2 regions of the Clostridium sp. CTA-7 genome follow, and region 2 is predicted to be linked to the other one. Evidence: a T-box and tRNA genes for the amino acid it is inferred to sense, from the RefSeq annotation. Region 2 holds a T-box; the other holds one or more tRNA genes.
The links. A T-box is a leader RNA that pairs with one kind of tRNA and senses whether it is charged. The one in region 2 lies ahead of tyrS (tyrosine--tRNA ligase), so its partner is inferred to be a tRNA-Tyr.

Region 1 (10,071 bases), on a different contig from region 2:
TTCCTATATTTAAATTCTAATACTAAATTTTTCATTACTCCACTATAGTATCCATATGATAAAATTTTAGAGCTTTCTTTTACTCTCATTATTTTCTTTTGACAGGTCTTACACAAACCAATATACTCATTATCGCAACTTATACATTTATTCTTAGGTGGGTATAGTATATCTAATAATTCATTAATAAATACTTTTAATAATTTAATAAACCTTTTTCCCATATCTCTTTGTTATAACCCCTTGTTATTTCCTTAGCCTTGTCCATGTCTTCTGATATTTCTTTAGACACCAAAAGAACTTCCCCTATTTTACTATCATTACTAATGTTCTTTCCTACCTCAGCACAAAAATATATTATCTTTTTGTAACTATAAAATATATCGTCTGAAAATAGTACTACTATATCTATATCATTTGTATCTTTAACATAACTTCTTATATTGTTTGTAATTACAAATATGCTTCTGTTTTTTGATTTGTAGAGCAAATCTATTTTTTTTAGGTTATCATTTTTTAAAAATTTGATTATTTTTACATCTTCAATCTTTAAATCCTCTGTATAATAATTATATAGTTTACTTATTTTTTCCTCTGATGGAATAAAAATTATAACTTTTCTATTGTTATTTTTAAACCACATTAAATAGTCATATAGCGTGTACGGCATATCTTCATCTAATTTTACTCTAGTAGTTATTATCCTAGGCTCTACAAAAGGTTTATTTCTTGTTAAGTCTGATAAAAATATACTTCTTCCCATACTAACTATTTTTTCTACAGATAATATTAAAATTCTATTGCTATATAGGTATAAGTATTCCATGTACTCTCTAATCTCTTCTTTTGAAGTTGTAGAAAATTTACTTATATCATCAATTATACATAAATCATAATAATCATTTATTTTATTAATATTTTTAAAGTTTGTAAAAATTAAATTTTCTTTTCCTTCTTTTTCATTTATATAAGAATATTTAAACTTTAATTCATTCTCTTTTAAACCCTCTATTATTTCTTTATTTACATCTGTTTCACCCCATACATACAATATTCTTTTATTCTCTTTCAATAATGAACTTATTAGATCTAAATACACTAATGCAGTATTGTATGGATTAGTTATAATAGTTAATATTTTTGATTGTTTGTTATACCATTTATTTATCTTAGATTTACAATCATTCAATTCTTTAAGGCTTATTAACCTTTTATCTAACATTTAACCTCTCCTCATTATTCAATAAAAATATCTTTACTTGTAATATCTACAATTCTATCTCTAAGCGAAGAATATCTTTCCATACTTTTTGTATTAGAAACCATATATTTTAAAGCCTTAGGGATTCCAACCACAACTACTAATTCCTTTGCTCTAGTTATAGCTGTATATAATAAATTTTTATTCATTAAAAATGGAGATCCCATAAAAGCAGGTGTAATTATTACTTTAAACTCACTTCCTTGACTTTTATGTATTGTTATGGAATAAGCTAACTCCAATTCATCTAGATAAATATAGTCATAAACTACTTTTCTTTCATCATCAAATATTATTGTCATTGTTTTTTCTTCTTCGTTTATACTTTTTATAAACCCCATATCACCATTAAATACCCCTACACCTTCATTATCTCCTTCTCCATTGATTCTAATCCATTTTAAAGAGTAATTATTTTTAGTTTGCATCACTTTATCACCTTCTCTAAAAATAACATCTTTTAATTCCTTTTCCCTTTTATTACTAGATTTAGGATTTAAGATCTCTTGAAGTTTATTATTTAAATTTTGTACTCCTAGTATCCCTTTTCTTGTAGGTGTTAGTATTTGAATATCTCTATATTTATCCCAGGATCTATTAAAATTAGGTAATCTTCTATTTATTAAATCAATTATTGTAAGTAATATTTCATCAAGGTCTTCCTTATTTTCAAAGAAAAAATCTCCATCTCTTCTATTTATGTATGGCATTTCTCCATTATTTATTTTATGAGCATTTGTCACAATTAGACTTTCTTCTCCTTGTCTAAATATATCCCTAAGTCTTACTACCTTTATAAAATTACTTTCTATTAAATCTTTTAATACATTTCCAGCACCAACAGAAGGAAGTTGGTCTACATCTCCAACTATTATTAATCTTGTTCCAAGCTTTATAGCTTTAAGCAAACTATGCATAAGCATTATATCTATCATAGATGCCTCATCTATTATAATTACATCTGCCTCTAATGGTTCTGATTCTCCTTTTCCATAATAAGAATTTTCCTCTTCACTTACTCCCATTTCTAGCAATCTATGTATTGTTTTTGCTTCTCTTCCAGTAGATTCAGTCATTCTCTTAGCCGCTCTTCCTGTTGGGGCTCCTAATAAAACCTTCATTCCACTATTTTCATATATTTCTATTATAGATTTTATTATCGTAGTTTTACCTGTTCCTGGTCCCCCTGTTATTATTTCTATTCCATTTTCAAAGGCTCCAATTATTGCTTCTCTTTGTGAAGAAGCAAATTTTATATTATTTTTTCTTTCAAAAGCTTCAATTTCAAATTCAATGTCTGAATTTATAGTCCTAAAATTTTCTATGCTTAATGTTATTATTTTATTTGTTACTCCAAGCTCACAATAATAATATGGTAGTGAAAATATTGCTTCTATATCATTTATCTTTTCAATTTTTATCTTTGTTTCTAAAGCTAAATTATACAAGCTTTCTTCTACTAGTTCTGATGGAACTACTAAAATCTTTGATACTTCATTTATTAAATTTTCTTTTGGCATATATGTATTTCCAGCTGCTGAAAATTGATTTAATATATATCTTATGCCACTTTGTATTCTAAATGGTGATATTGTTTCTATACCAAGGCTTTTTGCTATCCTATCTGCAGTTATAAACCCTATTCCTGATATTTCATCTGAAAGTATGTAAGGATTTTCTAAAATTATAGACTTAGCATCTACTCCAAATTTCTTATATATTTTTATACACTGATTTGTAGTCATACCATGCCCTTGAAAATATATAATTATATCTTTTAAATCTTTTTGTTCTATATATGATTCATATATTATCTTAAACTTCTTTTCTCCAATACCCTCAACTTCTTGTAGTCTTTCTATATTGTTATCTAATATATCTAATGTTTTCTCTTTAAACTTTTTGACAATTTTTTTCGCTGTTATAGGCCCTATTCCGTGAATTATTCCAGTACTTAAATATTTCTCAATCCCCTCCACAGAATCTGGTAGTATTTCTTCATATTCTTCTATATTAAATTGACGCCCAAATTGTTTATGTAATACCCATTGTCCTTTTAATTTAACATATTGCCCTTCTTTTAAAAAGGGAACTATCCCAACTGCACTTATGCACTCTTTATCTGATCTTATTTTTGATACTACATAACCTGTATCATCACTTTTGAATACAATAGATTCTACTATTCCATTTAGAAATTCCATGCTATCTCTCCAAATCTTTCAATGATATTTTAATATTTACAATTTTATTATATAATTATATCATAATTTAAAAATTTTAAATTCTTAATATTATACAATATTAGCAATATGGAGGTGCTTACATGATAATAAAAAATTGCAACATAATATATCTTGATAAGATAGAAAAGGGATCTGTTCTAATTGAAAATGGAAAAATCAAAGAAATAAACCCAAAGAATACAAATGATAATGAAATAATTGATGCAGAAGGATTATATTTATCTCCAGGCTTTATAGATGTTCATATCCATGGTGCTGGTGGTCATGATACAATGGATGGCACATTTGAAGCAATTAATGAAATTTCTAAAACTATAGTTAAACATGGAACTACTTCATTTACTCCAACTACAATGACTGTAGCAATAGATGATATAAGAAAATCAATGGAAATTATAAAAGAAGCTAAAGAAAATGGTACTGATGGTGCTATCGTTTTAGGTGCTCATCTTGAAGGACCTTTCATAAGCCCAAAAGCTATTGGAGCTCAAAATCCTAACTTTTTGATTCCTCCAACAATAGAAAACTTTAATGCTATGGTAGGAGATGCTGAAGATGCTGTTGTATCAATTACAATTGCTCCTGAAGTTCCTGGCGCTAAGGAATTAATAAAAGAGTTATCAAAAAAAGGAATAGTTTGCTCTATAGGTCATACTAAAGCTACTTACGATGAAGCTATGGAAGGAATTAAATGTGGTTGCTGCCACTCAACTCACTTATTTAATGCAATGACACCATTTGCTCATAGAGAACCTGGAGTTGTAGGTGCTATATTTGATAGCGAAGTAACTACAGAAACAATTTCTGATGGTATCCATATATCATATCCATCACTTAGAATAGCTTATAATCAAAAGACAACTGATAAAGTTTTATTAGTCACTGATGCAATGATGGCATGTGCGATGCCTGATGGTATGTATGCATTAGGAGGTCAAGAGGTTGTTGTTAAAGATGGAGCTGCAAGACTTTTAAGTGGAAGCTTAGCTGGTTCAATATTAACTCTAGATAAAGCTATTAAAAATGTATATAAAAATGTTGGTCTTTCATTAAACGAAGCTGTAAAAATGGCAACTTTTAATGCTGCTAGACATTGTAAAGTTGAAGATAGAAAAGGTCTTATAAAAGAAGGCTTCGATGCAGATTTGGTTTTATTTGATGAAGACATAAATGTAAAAAATGTTATAGTTGCTGGTAAAGTATTAGTATAAATAAAAATGCTCCAATTCAAAATTGGAGCATTTTTTATTTTAAAGATACTTCTTTATTTCTTCTACTTTATTTAAATCTTCCCAAGGTAAGTTTAAATCATTTCTTCCAAAGTGACCATATGCAGCTGTTTGCTTGTAGATTGGTCTTCTTAATTCTAAATCTCTTATTATAGCTCCTGGTCTTAAATCAAATACTTTTTCAACTATTGAAATTATTTCTTCTTCTGATTTCTTTCCAGTTCCAAATGTTTCTACTTCTATAGAAACTGGCTTAGCAACACCAATTGCATATGCTAATTGAATTTCTAATTTATCAGCTACTCCAGCTGCTACTAAATTCTTAGCAACCCATCTAGCCGCATATGCTGCTGATCTATCAACTTTAGTTGGATCTTTCCCTGAGAAAGCACCACCACCGTGTCTTCCATATCCACCATAAGTATCAACTATTATCTTTCTTCCAGTTAATCCGCTATCTCCTTGTGGTCCTCCAACAACGAATCTTCCAGTTGGATTTATGTAATACTTTGTGCTATCGTCTAATAATTCTGCTGGAACTACAGCTTTAATTACATGCTCCATTAAATCTTCTCTTATTTGTTCTTGAGATACATCTTCACTATGTTGAGTTGATATTACTATTCCATCTATTCTTATAACTTTATTATCATCATATTCAACTGTAACTTGAGTCTTTCCATCCGGTCTTAAGTATGGTAAAGTTCCGTTCTTTCTTACTTCTGATAATCTTCTTGATAATCTATGAGCCATAGCTATTGGTAATGGCATATACTCTTCTGTTTCATTTGTTGCAAAACCAAACATCATTCCTTGGTCTCCTGCTCCAACTGCTTCAACATCATCTTTTTGCCCTGCTCTAGATTCTAATGCTTCATCAACACCCATAGCAATGTCACCTGATTGTTCATCTATTGATGTTAGTACTGAACATGTTTCACAGTCAAAACCGTATTTAGCTCTATCATAGCCTATTTCTTTTACAGTTTCTCTAACTAACTTTGGAATATCAACATAACAATTAGTTGATATTTCTCCCATAACCAATACCATTCCTGTTGTAACAGCTGTTTCACAAGCAACTCTTGCCATAGGATCTTTAGCTAAAATACTATCTAATACAGCATCTGAAATTTGGTCGCATATTTTATCTGGATGCCCTTCTGTAACTGATTCTGATGTAAATAATCTTCTCATTTTCATTTCTCCTTTCATTTTATTTGATATTAATTCTAATTAATTTAATTTATAAAATAAAAAAATCTCTTCGATAAGAAGAGATGTTAAAAGTCATAATCTTTCTTATCTTGCAAAATTACTTTGCAGGAATTGGCACCACACTCAAAATTACTGAAGTAGGTTGCCGGGTTTCATCGGGCCCTTTTCCCTCCGCCTCTCTGGATAAGAACTAATATCAAATTTTACTTTTCAGATTATATCATCTTTAATATTAATAGTCAACAATAAAACCTAAAATAATTACATATTTAGATTCCTTAACTCATAAAATATTAAATTATTTAAAAATATAAAAAAAGACAAGTAAACTTGCCTTTTGTGGTGGGGGAGGACGGATTCGAACCATCGAAACGAAACGTAACAGATTTACAGTCTGCCCCCTTTGGCCACTCGGGAACTCCCCCACATTTGGAGCTGGCAATAGGAATCGAACCTACAACCTGCTGATTACAAGTCAGCTGCTCTACCGTTGAGCCATGCCAGCATATTATAAATTAATAAATTTCAAATGGTGGAAACAACAGGGATCGAACCTGTGACCCTCTGCTTGTAAGGCAGATGCTCTCCCAGCTGAGCTATGCTTCCATAATAATAAAATTTTATAAAATGGTGGGGGAGGACGGATTCGAACCATCGAAACGAAACGTAACAGATTTACAGTCTGCCCCCTTTGGCCACTCGGGAACTCCCCCATTTTATGGAGCTGGCAATAGGAATCGAACCTACAACCTGCTGATTACAAGTCAGCTGCTCTACCGTTGAGCCATGCCAGCATATTATAAATTAATAAATTTCAAATGGTGGGGGAGGACGGATTCGAACCATCGAAACGAAACGTAACAGATTTACAGTCTGCCCCCTTTGGCCACTCGGGAACTCCCCCGTTTAAAATTTATTTAATTTCAGTTAAGTAAACTTTGTATCTTCTCAACCGACAATGATTAGTATATATTTATTATATCTTAATTTCAAGTACAATTTTTACTCATTTAAAGAAACTATATTTAATTTATTCTGTTTTTCTTTTATTTTCTTCTAATTAATGCTAATATCTTTTTTATTAACAATTTTTCTGTCATAATTATTCTATATTAGATATTAAATAAACATCACTTCAACTTGTAATAATTTTTAATAAATATATATTGCTATAAGTAAAATAATTTTTTAAATAATAATTTCTTATACTTCTTTTTCTATAATATCTAAATCAATATAATCACTTATAATATCCTTAAACTCTTCATATTCTTTATTTGACATTCTTTGCTTTACTAAAGACATACCTTTTGTAATGTTAACTGTATTTTCTCTATCCGAAAAATAGTCATTAACTTTTATTATATCTACTATAGCTAAATTTCTAATTAATACATTTATTTTTTCTTTTCTAGCTTTATCTAAATGTCCAAACAAATTATTAGAGGAATCTACTTGATTTATAATAATTGTAGATTTATTTTTTTCCTCACTAATAAACTCTTCTTCTTTATTGTATTTTACTACATTTTCACTAATAACTTCTTCACTTTTTAATGGCTCCCACACTAATAAAAAATATATTGGGATAACTATACTAATTATTATGGTAATGGTAGAAAATAGTAATCTCTTCATTCTATTTCATCTCCTTTTATTTGATTAATTTCCTCTTTTATGATTTTTATACATTTTATTATAATTAATCTTTATCAAACATATACTTTTATGGCGGGGGTGAATTTTAGTGAAGCGTAAAGTATTATATAACTCTTATAATTCTCATATTGAAATAGCAAATTCTATTAAAAATTATATTACGGAAAATACTATAATAGTTTGTATAGGAACAGATAAATGTATTGGTGATTGCTTAGGTCCAATGGTTGGCACATTTCTAACAGAAAAAGCCTTCCCTCTCCCAGTGTACGGAACAATAGAATCTCCAATACATGCTTTAAATATAAATAAAAGATTGAATGAAATTAATAAATTGCATCCTAAATCCTTAACTATAGGTATAGATGCTTGCTTAGGTGAATATAGCTCAATTGGTGAAATACATACCAGAGATTATCCAATACATCCTGGAAAAGGTGTTGGTAAAAATTTACCTGATGTTGGAATTGCCTCAATAATAGGAATAATAGATTCAAGTGAAAATGCAGAAATTTTCACATCTAGAAGCATTCGTCTAAATTTAGTTATGGAAATGGCTAAAGTGATTTCTTCTTCAATTATTGAAGCATATAAGATTATTAATAAATAAAAGGGAGCAATAAAATACTCCCTTTTACAATCAATTATATATAATATGTATAATATTCTACTACTCTATCAAAGTTATTTCCTTGTCTGATAGACTAGATTCTATTTTATCTAGATATCCTAAAACCTTGCCTGTACCCTCTGCTACTGCTTCTACAGAGTTATTAGCAACATCGACATTGACTCCTGTTTCATGCTCTATTAGCTTATCTAATCCATCTAATAAAGATCCTCCACCAGTCATTAAAATGCCTTTTTCTATTATATCAGCAGCAAGTTCAGGTGGTGTTTTTTCTAATACAAATTTAACATTATCGACAATTAACGATACTGATTCTTTTAGTGCATAAATTATTTCCTCTGATGTAATAGAAACCTCATCTGGTAATCCAGTAATTAAATTTCTACCTTTCATCATAGCAGTTAAGTTTCTTGATCCATTAAATGCTGATCCTATATTTACCTTTAACTCTTCTGCCGTTTTCTCACCTATCATTATCTTGTACTTATTTCGTACATACTTTATTATAGCATCGTCAAATGAATCTCCAGCTACTTTTATTGATGATCTTACTACAACTCCCCCTAAGGATATTACAGCTATATCAGTAGTTCCACCACCAATATCTACTACCATAGAGCCACTAGGTTTAGTTATATCTAATCCTGCACCAATTGCAGCAGCCAAAGGTTCTTCTATTAAATGTACTTTCTTTGCTCCAGAATTTCTGGCAGCATCAATAACTGCTCTTTTTTCCACCTCTGTTGCTTGTGATGGAACACATACCATTACTTTAGGAGCTGTAATTTTACTTTTTCCATATGCTTTTCTAATAAATTCTTTTAACATTTTTTCAGTTATGTCATAATCTGATATAACACCATCTCTTAATGGCCTTACTGCAACTATATTACCTGGAGTTCTTCCAATCATCTTCCTTGCTTCTTCTCCAACAGCAAGTATTTTATTATTATTTTTATTTATTGCAACAACTGATGGTTCCTTTAATATTATCCCCTTACCTTTTGCATAAACTAAAACTGTTGCTGTTCCTAAATCTATTCCTAGATCGCTCCCACTTCTCCAAAACCACATTCCTTGTTCACTCCTACTCTTTTCGCACTATAAAATCTTTCAAAATTTCTCTTATTTTGCATTATTAGCATATTTATTATTATATATGGAATATGGTAATCCTTCAATATGTTTGTACTTAAATTCGTAATCATTTACTTACTCTGCTGTTTTATATTTCATTTTAGTGGCTTTTCCACCCCTAATATGTCTTTCTGCTTTATTTAACTCTAATATAGAGTGAGTTTGTTCTGCTATAGCTGGATTTATCTTTGGTAATCTTTCTGTCATATCTTTATGAATAGTGCTTTTACTAACTCCAAATACCTTAGCTGTCTTCCTAATTGTATCTTTAGAATCTATTATATATTTAGCAACCTCTAAAACTCTTTCTTCTATATAATCCTTCAAAATATTACCTCCCTTTGGATAAACTATTAATATGTGACCATTAGTATCTAATTTATTCATCAGTCATTTAAACCAAATGACTGATGAATTATTTATTATTCTTGATTAAACGTAAAATATGTTGTTGGATTTAAATCTTTTCCATTTACATCTTGAACTTGTATATTCAAATGTTCACCGAATTCATCATTGGTAAATATTTTTGAGCTGTTTCCAACAGTTCCTATAACAGTTTCTTCTGTTACTTTATCTCCAACATTTACTCTTATGTCTTTGGATAAATTACAATACTTTGTATATAATCCATTAGCATGAGCAATAACTACATAGCTTCCTTCTTCAACTTTGCTTGAAACTTCTTTC
Region 2 (10,071 bases):
TTATTACATGAACAAGTAAATGGAATAGACAAACAAAAGTATTATGATAAGATAATTACTACAATTATTGATATTGATAGGGCAAATGAATTTATAATTGCACTAGCTAAGCTTATACAAAGATTAGTTATTGATAGACTTCATATATTAGGAGATATATATGATAGAGGGCCAAGGCCAGATATAATTTTAGATACACTTATAAATTATCATTCAGTTGATATACAATGGGGAAATCATGACATACTTTGGATGGGAGCGGCATCAGGTTCAAGAGTATGTACAGCTAATGTTTTAAGGATTTCAGCTAGATATTCAAATTTAGATATAATAGAAGACATTTACGGAATTAACATATTGCCATTAGCAACCTTTGCACTTAAGTATTACAAAGATGATCCATGTAAAAATTTTATTCCTAAATTAAATGATAAAAGTAGCTATAATAATTTTGAGATAGATTTAATAGCTAAAATGCATAAAGCTATAACTATTATTCAATTTAAACTTGAAAATGAAGTAATAGAAAGAAATCCAGAATTTAAAATGAAACATAGGTTATTATTAAATAATATAGATTATGATAAGGGAATTATTAAATTAAATAATAATATATATGAACTTAATGATAAAAATTTTCCTACTATAGATAAAGGAAATCCATTTAAGCTTACAAGGGATGAAGAGATTTTAATTGAAAAACTAGAGTCTTCTTTTATTAATAGTGAGAAATTACAAAGGCATATCTCTTTTCTTTTTGAAAAAGGAAGCGTTTATTTAAAATATAATGATAGTCTTTTATTACATGGATGTATACCTTTAAATAAGGATAAAACCTTTAAAAGTATGACTATACAAGGAAAAGAATATAGTGGAAAAATTCTTTTAGAAAAGCTTGAATCCTTAGCAAGAGAAGGGTACTTTAGTAAAAGAGATACTAAGGAAAGAGAATATGGAATGGATATAATGTGGTATCTATGGACGGGCTCTAATTCATCACTTTTTGGTAAAGAACAAATGACTACATTTGAAAGATATTTTATAGATGATAAAACTACACATAAGGAATATAAGAATCCATATTATAAATGGAGAGATGATGAAGCAGTATGTAATACAATTCTTGAAGAGTTTGGAATTAACTCCAATGAGGGAAGAATAATTAATGGACATGTACCTGTTAAAAATAAAAGCGGAGAAAGTCCTATAAAAGCAAATGGTAAACTTATAGTAATAGATGGTGGATTTGCTAAAGCATACAGAAGTCATACAGGAATAGCTGGATACACTCTTATATATAATTCATATGGATTTCAGTTAGTCGCTCACGAACCCTTTGACTCAATAGAAGATGCTATAGTAAATGAAAAAGATATTCTTTCTACAATTACTGTGGTAGAAAAAAATTTAGAAAGAAGAAGAGTTAAAGATACTGATATTGGGTTAGAGCTAAAAAGGCAAATAAGAGACTTAAAGATGTTACTTACGGCATATAGAAAAGGCTTGATAAAATAATTTTCAAATCAGATAAGTTTGTTTTTAAATAAAAAGGAAACATAGCTATCTATCACTAATATGATAGATAGCTATGCTTATTATACAAAGTTTATACACTGTTCTTTTTATAACAATACTTTAATTTCTTTAATTATTATTTTAATTATATATTATTGAATAGTTACTTTAAATATATTAGAAGAGGTATGAGTGCTATCCCAACGACCATATATTTCAATAATATACTCACCCTTCTCACTTGGCAGCTCAATTGAGTACTTATTTGATGAGCCTAACTTCTTTTCATCACAATCTTTTCTAGGCTTGTCTTCCAAATTTACAATATATACTTCCTTAGGTTTTAAAGAAAATGAAACTTCAATAGTATCTCCAGGGTTTGCATAAAAAGTATCCATTTCTTTTCCTATTTCATAAGGACTACCCCTCATTATAGAATTACCACCGAATTTAGGATTAAACCAATTTTCATCTCCTGATTTTGTATAAAGTTTATTTCCTTGATACTTAATATTTACAGTAGGTCTTTTTGAAGAAAATGGTTCTGTTATCTTTTCATAGATATAAGACGATAAGATTAGTACACTAATGATTACACCTATTACAATGTAAGTTTTATTTTTTATTTTCATATGTCATCCTTTCCTCCTTTCTTGGCTTAAGAATATTAATGCTTCTTAATAAAGAAAATAACTCTGTTATGCTTTTAAGAATTTAGTTAATTTACAAAATAGTCTTTTCTATATATTAAGTTTAACATAATATAAGTAAATCAAAGGCAATCATATGCGTCTAATAGGTGATAATAAAAGAAATAGTTGAACTTGTTATTGTAATTTATATTAGATTTAAGTTTCTATAAAGAGAGAAAAAGTAAATCAATATAAAATACAGATAAAGTTGAAAATAATTACCAATATAGGTAAAATTATATATATAAATTAATGTATTATAAGCAGAATTAATGAAAGGTAGAGTGGGAAATATGGGGATTTTAGGTTTATCAAATTTTATTTTAATATTGTTAACTGGAATTATAATTTATGTTGCTTGGTTCAATGCTAAAAATGTAGTAAAGCAAAGAGAAATTAGTGTCGCAGGTTATGTTTTTTTGTTAGGAATAGTACCATTATCTAGTTTTTTTCTAATATATTTTATAATAACTACAAGTTTTTTAGATTTTTTTGGTTATATACTTGTAATACTATTTGCATGTTTCGTATTCATAAGTACATGGATTTTTATAGCTCTTAATGGTGAACACAAAAAAGTTGAATTGTCTATGAACATAGTAATTGCTATTATTTCGCTAATATTTATGATGCTGATGGGACTTATAGAAGCTCTACCGAATGAAATACTAGAATTTTTTTTAAAGCCATTAATATCAATGGGAAGTAAATATGATATATGGAGTAGACCTCCGTATCAATTAGCTCACTTTTTGACTTTTGCAATTTCATTTCCTTATATGACATCTTTCATTATTAGTAAAGTTGTTTTAAGCTTTAGGAAATATAAAATGGGAGTTAATACTTACAATTAATTATTATTCAAATACTTATTTCTAAATATTTTTATTAGATTTTTCCATAGTTAATATTTTTATGAGAGGAGTTAATAAATATGAAAGGAAAATTTTTAAACATAAGTATATTTGTATTGAGCATTATTTCTTTAATAATATCAACTAAATTATTTTGGAATATTGCAATTTACTCAGATGAATTTAACACATCTCCAGATATAATATTAGGTGGGGAGTTTTGGTTGAATATGAATTGGTTAATGCTTGGGTTTATTACATTTATATGTGTTTTATCTGGTATAAGCCTACTTATTAAGAATGAAAAATAAACAAACAATTTTAAAATATTATTTTTTATAACATAAAAATAGGAGGCAGTGATTATGAGTTTATTTAATAAACTATTCTTAATATTAATGTTGCCCTTGGTGGCTATTTGGATGATTATAACAGGAGATAGTAAAGAAATGCCTTTATTATTAAATGATATATATAAAGATATGAAAAAAATAAAATGATAAAATACTTTAATAAATTATTTAATAAATAGAATTGATAATATGATTTAAATATTATATAAGCAAAAGGACATATTATAAATGAATAGCATGTCCTTTTGCTTATTTTGTAATTAAAACTTAATTATTAAAATTAAGAAAAACAAGATAAAATTAAATTATATAATGGTAAAAATAGTAATTAGGGGGTGTGTATATTGAGAAGAAAATTAAATAAAAGTAGGATAATAATTTCAATACTTATTATTATATTGATATTAGTAAGTATTAGATTAGTAGTTAATTTAAACTCAAGAAATAAGTATAAAAATGAAGGAATAAATATGACAGAAGAAGACAAGGAAGTAGTAAATAAAGTTATTGAATTAGCAGAAGAAAAAATAGGTTTTCAATACGTATGGGGTGGAAAAGGTGAGATTATGACTGGTGAAAGGCTTGATGAATTAATAGGATACTATGGAGAAAGTTATTATCCATTAAAGAGAGAAACATATATAGGAAATCAAGCCTTCGATTGCTCTGGATTAACTTATTGGATATATAAAGAATTAACAGGAGTTGAAATCGGATATTCAACTTATGATCAAGAAGAAACATTGCAAGAATATGAAGTTGATAAAGAAGATATACAACCTGGAGATTTAATTTTTACTCCAGGACATGTAGTTTTATATAAAGGAAAAGGAAAAATTATAAATGCATATAATAAGTTACCTTATCCACTAGGAGGAGTAAAGAATGGAGATCTTTATTTAGGAGAAGACAGCGTAATATATAGACCTATCGATTATATAAATTCACTAAAATAATTACGAAGAGAAGGGAACTTTTTTATCTATATAAAACTCTTAGTTATATACTTAGAATTTAAGGGACAAGGTTAAAGGGGGAAGAGGATTGGAGCTTGAGGTTAAGAAAGCTATAAATGGGGATAAAGAAGCTCTTTTAAGACTAATTATGAGTGAAAAAGATAACTATTATAAATTAGCTTATGTATATATGAAAAATAAACATGATGCCTTAGATATATTACAAGAGATGATAGTAGTTTTATATAAAGAAATTCCAAAGCTTAAAAAGCTTGATTCTTTTTATAGTTGGAGTAAAACAATACTAGTTAATTTATGCAAAAATGAACTATCAAAGAGGAAGAGGTATGAAGAGGTTGATTTAGAAAATATATCAGAAGAAAATACTTTTAAGGAGTCAGAAGATAAAATTTATCTAAAATCTCTTATAGAAAATTTAAATGAAAATCAAAAGGAAGTTATTAGGCTTAGATATTATTTAGATTATTCTTATGATGAAATTGCAACAATTATGAAAATTCCCTTAGGTACAGTTAAATCCAGAATTAATAAAGGAATTAATAGAATAAGAAAAATTATAGGTGGTGACGTAAATGATGGATTTAGATAAAGAATTAAATAGTCTGAAAGAAAAGGATTTAAAAGCTCCACCGCAATTTGAAAATTTAATGAAAGAAGCATTAGGTGATGCAAAAAGAGAGAATAAAAAGAAACTAAATTTAAATAATAAATATATAAAAATAGCTTTGATATTTATAGCATTTATGTTTATTTTTAATTTAAGTATAGTTTCTGCAATGATAAAAAAGTTAATGGGACATGATGATTATTTTTCTTATAATAGTTACGTAAAAAAGCTTAATAATAAAGGAGAACTTCAAGAGGTTAATAAATCAGTAGAATTTAGTAACGGTAAAAAAGTAACAATAGAAGCAATTGTTTATGATAATAAGTATATTTCTGTTTTTATGAGAGGAAGTATTACTTATGCAGATAGATTTTTACCAACAGATGAGCCGCCTGAAGAATATGATTCTACTAAACCTAAATCTGATATAAGAATTTTAGAGGGTGATTTTGTATCAGGTTCAAGTGCATTTAGTGAAAAAGATAAAAATGGAGATACATTAAGTGTATGGACATTTAAAATAGGAGAAAATAAAAAGGATTTTACATTAGAAATTACAGAGGAAGGCGAAGCTAAAGAGATAACTGTAGATATAGATTCATCTAAGATAGTTAAGATTAAGAATATAGAGCCAGAAAATAATGAAATTCAAATAGATGAAGTAAGCTTTATAGTAAATAATTTGAGAGTTAGTCCTTTAGCTATAAATCTAGATTATTCAGTAATTTCTAATGATGAAGAAAAGATTAAGGCTATTCAAAAAAATGATGGAAGCTTTTTTAATGAAGGTATATATTTTAGGCCTGATATAGAAGGTAGAAATATTGAGAGAATGGGTGTAGTTGTACATGATGAAAAGGAAACTATAAATAATGGTATTAGAATAGTTGAAAACTTTGTTCTAAAGGACTTAGCCATAGATGAATTTAATAAGGCTAAGATAGTTATAGCATCAGCAAATTTTAGCGAAGCTTTAAATATTGATATTAAGAGTAATATTAAAGATACTTGGGTAAATGATAATTTATTTATAGAAGAATTAAAATATGATGATCAAAAAGAAATAGTAGATATATCTTACTGGAGTAAGTATAAGAGAATATGGTTTGATAAGTATTTACCATATGAAATAATTCCTTATGATGGTGTTGTTTCATTAGAAGCATCTACTCATAAAAGCAATATGAAGAATTTTCTAGGAGAAGATTATAGGAATTTTATATTTATGAGAAGGCAACTATATATTGGAGATGGGAAAAAGTTTTTTGTTGTAAATAACAAAGCTATAGATATAAATAAAAAAGATAGAACTATAAAGTTAAAAATTGATTATTAGTTAATTGAATTTTTAAAAAATATTGACAATAAAGCAAATAAGATATATAATCCATATTAATCAATAAGCATAACGAAGATTTATAAATGTTTATAATTCGGAGTATAAGATAATTAAAAGCTGTGATAAGAACAAGTAGTAGTTAGTAAAGCTTACAGAAAGTAACCGGTTGATGAGAGGCGCAAGATAAGCTAATTATGAATACATCTTTGAGCTTCACACCAAATGACTTTTAAGGTTTAGTAGGCTGTGACGTATTCCTTGCACACGTTATAGTGCTAGAGTATTACCTGGGTAATAATGGAGTACTCGAAAAGGTAGGCAATGTGAATTGTCTATGAACTTAAGGTGGTAACACGAAGATTTATCTCTCGTCCTTTTGATATAAGGGACGGGAGTTTTTTGTTTTTAAAAATACTTATCTTGGTTCAGATACTTTTATCAAGTAGCTTTTACAAAGTTAGTCTTATAGAACTTGCTTATATTTTAAATAATATAAGAGGAGTGTTTTAGATGAAAAAAACAATTGAAGAGCAAATGAAAATTATTAAAAAGGGAGTAGACACAATAGTTAATGAAGAAGAATTAAGAAAAAAGCTAGAAAAAGCTGAAAAAAATAATGAATCATTAATTATTAAGTTAGGACTTGATCCAAGTGCACCGGATATTCATCTTGGTCATGCTGTTGTTTTACGTAAAATTAAACAAATGCAAGATCTAGGCCATAAAGCGGTAATAGTTATTGGAGATTTTACAGGTAAAATAGGAGATCCAACAGGAAAGGCAAAAGGAAGGAAGGCATTAACTGATGAAGAGGTTTTAAATAATGCTGAAACTTATAAGGAGCAAATATTTAAAGTTTTAGATAAAAATAAAACGGAAGTTCGTTTTAATAGTGAGTGGCTTTCAAAATTAACTTTTGACAAAGTTTTAAATTTAGCTGCAACTACTACCGTTGCTCGTATATTAGAAAGAGATGATTTTCAAAAAAGGTATAAAAATAATATTCCAATAGGAATTCATGAATTTTTCTATCCTTTGATGCAAGCTTATGATTCAATTGCTTTAAAGTCTGATATAGAACTTGGAGGAACAGATCAAACCTTTAATATTTTAATGGGAAGAACTCTTCAAAAAACTATGGGACAAGAACAACAAATATCAATGTTTATGCCTATTTTAGAAGGATTAGATGGTATTGAAAAAATGAGTAAAAGTCTTGGGAACTACATTGGTGTAAATGAACCTGCTAATACAATGTTTAAAAAAATAATGGAAGTTCCAGATAATTTAATTATAAAATACTTTGAGCTAGCTACAGATGAGCATCCAGATAGAATAGATAAAATAAAGAATGAACTAATTAATGGCAAAAATCCAAAAGATGTTAAATTAGAATTAGCTAAAATAATAACAAAATTATATCACTCAGAAGAGGCTTTAAATGAAGCAATAGAATTTTATAATTCAGCATTTGCTAAAAAAGAAATACCAGATAATATTCCTAGCTTAAGTGTAGAAAATAATTTGTTGAAGGATATTACTTCTAAATTAATAGAAGAAAAGTATGTTCCGAGTAAAAAAGAATTTACTAGACTTGTAGAACAAGGTGGAGTTCAAATTAATGGAGAAAAAATAAATGATTTGAATATAAATTTATTTTCTGGAGATGTATTAAAAATAGGTAAAAAGAAATTTGTAAAGATAGAAATTAATTAATAAAATTAATTTTTTAAAGTAATGAGAAATAACCCTGTTAATTGGAACAGGGTTATTTTTATAAAGTTATCATATGATAAATTAGCATATTAATGTTATTTATTATGTGATAACTTTGATCTTTTAGTGAACTTTTTACCGTTAGAGTGAGCACCTTTCTTTTTCCCATTCTCAATACCAATTTCAGAGCCAGATTCTGAATACATTTTTCTAAGTTCAGCATTTGATTTAGGACGATCTTTTCTTCTATGTTTATTATTATCCATTTTAGTTCCCTCCTAATATAAGTTGTCTATATTAGCTTTTCCATAAGGTACTGAAAAAATATTATTAAAATGTAGCTTAATATAGTATTTATTATTTATAGAGGTATAACTTGTATCTTATTTTCTAAATTTAATTTGATTTTTACATAAATAACATCCTATAAGTGCAGTAATTGGTACTGCTAAAACTATTCCAATACTACCAGATAAGCCTTGAATAATCTCAATACCTAAAAGATCTAAATTTATCATTTTATTAAAAGGCATATTAGCTGAGAATACTAAAATTAAAATACTTAGTGATCCTCCAGCAAAAGCTAAAATTAAGGTGTTTGTCATTGTTCCAATCGTATCCTTACCAATATTCATAGCACTTTTAAATAAATCATTAAAACTTATTTTGCTATTTACTTTATGAATTTCAAATATAGAGGATGCAATTGACATAGCAATATCCATAACAGCACCAAGAGTAGCTACTAGAATCCCTGTAAACATTATTCCTCTGATTTTTAAACCTGTATCTTCAGCAATATACATTAAACTTTCAGCTTCACTCATATTTAAACCAGAAAGGTTTGTTAATGCACCAAAAATGTAAGCTATTATCCCAGAAATAACAACACCAGAAATAGTACCTAAAATAGCAGTTAGTGTCTTTTTATTGAAACCAGAAACTAATATAAGAGTGATAACTATGCTAAGTGTGCTCATAATTATTCCAGCCATTATAGGATTTACTCCCCTTAACATTAAAGGAACCATCAAATATACACAACATATTAAAGTAAATATTAGTGCAATCAAGGACTTAACGCCTTTAACTCCACCTATTGCTACAACTGAAAGTATAAATATTGCTACTAACAAATAAATCATATTGCTTCTATCATAGCTATATAAATTAAATTGAGTAGTTCCATTTTTTTCAGACACTCCAATTATAACTTTTGTTCCCTCTTTTACCTTTAAGTTATATAGTCTACTTATTGGATTCTCTATTTCTTGTAAAGTTTTAGAGTAAGGGCCAGATGAAACTTCAACAAGTACTTTTTGAAATCCAACTTCAACATTTTCTAGGAAAGGATCTTTTGCTAAGTCCTCACTTAATACTTCTTTAACAACTGCATTATAATATTTCATATTTCCATTATATTTGTCAGGTAAGAAACCACTTTTAAATATAAATTTTGAAATACCTATAAGGAGTAGGCTAAAAAATATAACACCAAGGACTAAAATAACGTTTTCATTTAAATAACCTTTTTTTTGTTTCTTATTCTTCTCAACCTTTTTACCCATTTTATCCTCCAAAGTAATATATATACAATAATAATTATAGTATAGTATTTATGAAAGGTAAATTACATAAGTAAAATATTGTAAAAATAATTTGGTTATTAAGTATTTTATTTAATATAGATAATACTGTATTATAATATGAGAAGGTTTTAATTATAAATCATAGGGGGACATATATGATAAATATATTAATAGTTGATGATGAAAAAGAAATTGTAGATTTGATTGACCTGTATTTAAGAAATAAAGGCTATTCTATATTTAAAGCATATGAAGGAAATGAAGCTTTAAATGTTTTAAAATTAGAAAAAATTAATTTAGTAATTATGGATTTAATGATGCCAGGAATAGATGGGTATTCTTTAATAAAGAAAATTAGGAGTACAAGCAATATACCAATAATAATTATATCTGCTAAATGTGAAAATTATGATAAGGTTTTAGGATTGG

Region 1: it encodes a tRNA-Tyr, which carries the amino acid that the T-box ahead of tyrS (tyrosine--tRNA ligase) is inferred to sense. The anticodon was not compared.

What each region holds. Positions count from the first base shown of each region.
Region 1 is NZ_BAAAAV010000002.1:28,913-38,983, reverse strand. Features, by position in the region: gene ACYUEX_RS03200 (ComF family protein) at 1-224, opposite strand, end outside; gene ACYUEX_RS03195 (hypothetical protein) at 197-1,222, opposite strand; gene recD2 (SF1B family DNA helicase RecD2) at 1,237-3,465, opposite strand; gene nagA (N-acetylglucosamine-6-phosphate deacetylase) at 3,588-4,718, shown strand; gene metK (methionine adenosyltransferase) at 4,758-5,933, opposite strand; SAM riboswitch class I at 6,036-6,144, opposite strand; tRNA gene ACYUEX_RS03175 (tRNA-Tyr) at 6,295-6,379, opposite strand; tRNA gene ACYUEX_RS03170 (tRNA-Thr) at 6,385-6,459, opposite strand; tRNA gene ACYUEX_RS03165 (tRNA-Val) at 6,485-6,560, opposite strand; tRNA gene ACYUEX_RS03160 (tRNA-Tyr) at 6,583-6,667, opposite strand; tRNA gene ACYUEX_RS03155 (tRNA-Thr) at 6,674-6,748, opposite strand; tRNA gene ACYUEX_RS03150 (tRNA-Tyr) at 6,774-6,858, opposite strand; gene ACYUEX_RS03145 (hypothetical protein) at 7,158-7,592, opposite strand; gene yyaC (spore protease YyaC) at 7,702-8,223, shown strand; gene mreB (rod shape-determining protein) at 8,284-9,318, opposite strand; gene spoIIID (sporulation transcriptional regulator SpoIIID) at 9,457-9,708, opposite strand; gene ACYUEX_RS03125 (peptidoglycan DD-metalloendopeptidase family protein) at 9,804-10,071, opposite strand, start outside.
Region 2 is NZ_BAAAAV010000005.1:37,957-48,027, reverse strand. Features, by position in the region: gene ACYUEX_RS11355 (fructose-1,6-bisphosphatase) at 1-1,515, shown strand, start outside; gene ACYUEX_RS11350 (hypothetical protein) at 1,668-2,147, opposite strand; gene ACYUEX_RS11345 (hypothetical protein) at 2,480-3,061, shown strand; gene ACYUEX_RS11340 (hypothetical protein) at 3,142-3,372, shown strand; gene ACYUEX_RS11335 (hypothetical protein) at 3,427-3,561, shown strand; gene ACYUEX_RS11330 (C40 family peptidase) at 3,759-4,370, shown strand; gene ACYUEX_RS11325 (RNA polymerase sigma factor) at 4,459-4,980, shown strand; gene ACYUEX_RS11320 (DUF4179 domain-containing protein) at 4,964-6,334, shown strand; T-box leader at 6,448-6,716, shown strand; gene tyrS (tyrosine--tRNA ligase) at 6,848-8,053, shown strand; gene ACYUEX_RS11310 (hypothetical protein) at 8,149-8,319, opposite strand; gene ACYUEX_RS11305 (YibE/F family protein) at 8,437-9,621, opposite strand; gene ACYUEX_RS11300 (response regulator transcription factor) at 9,798-10,071, shown strand, end outside.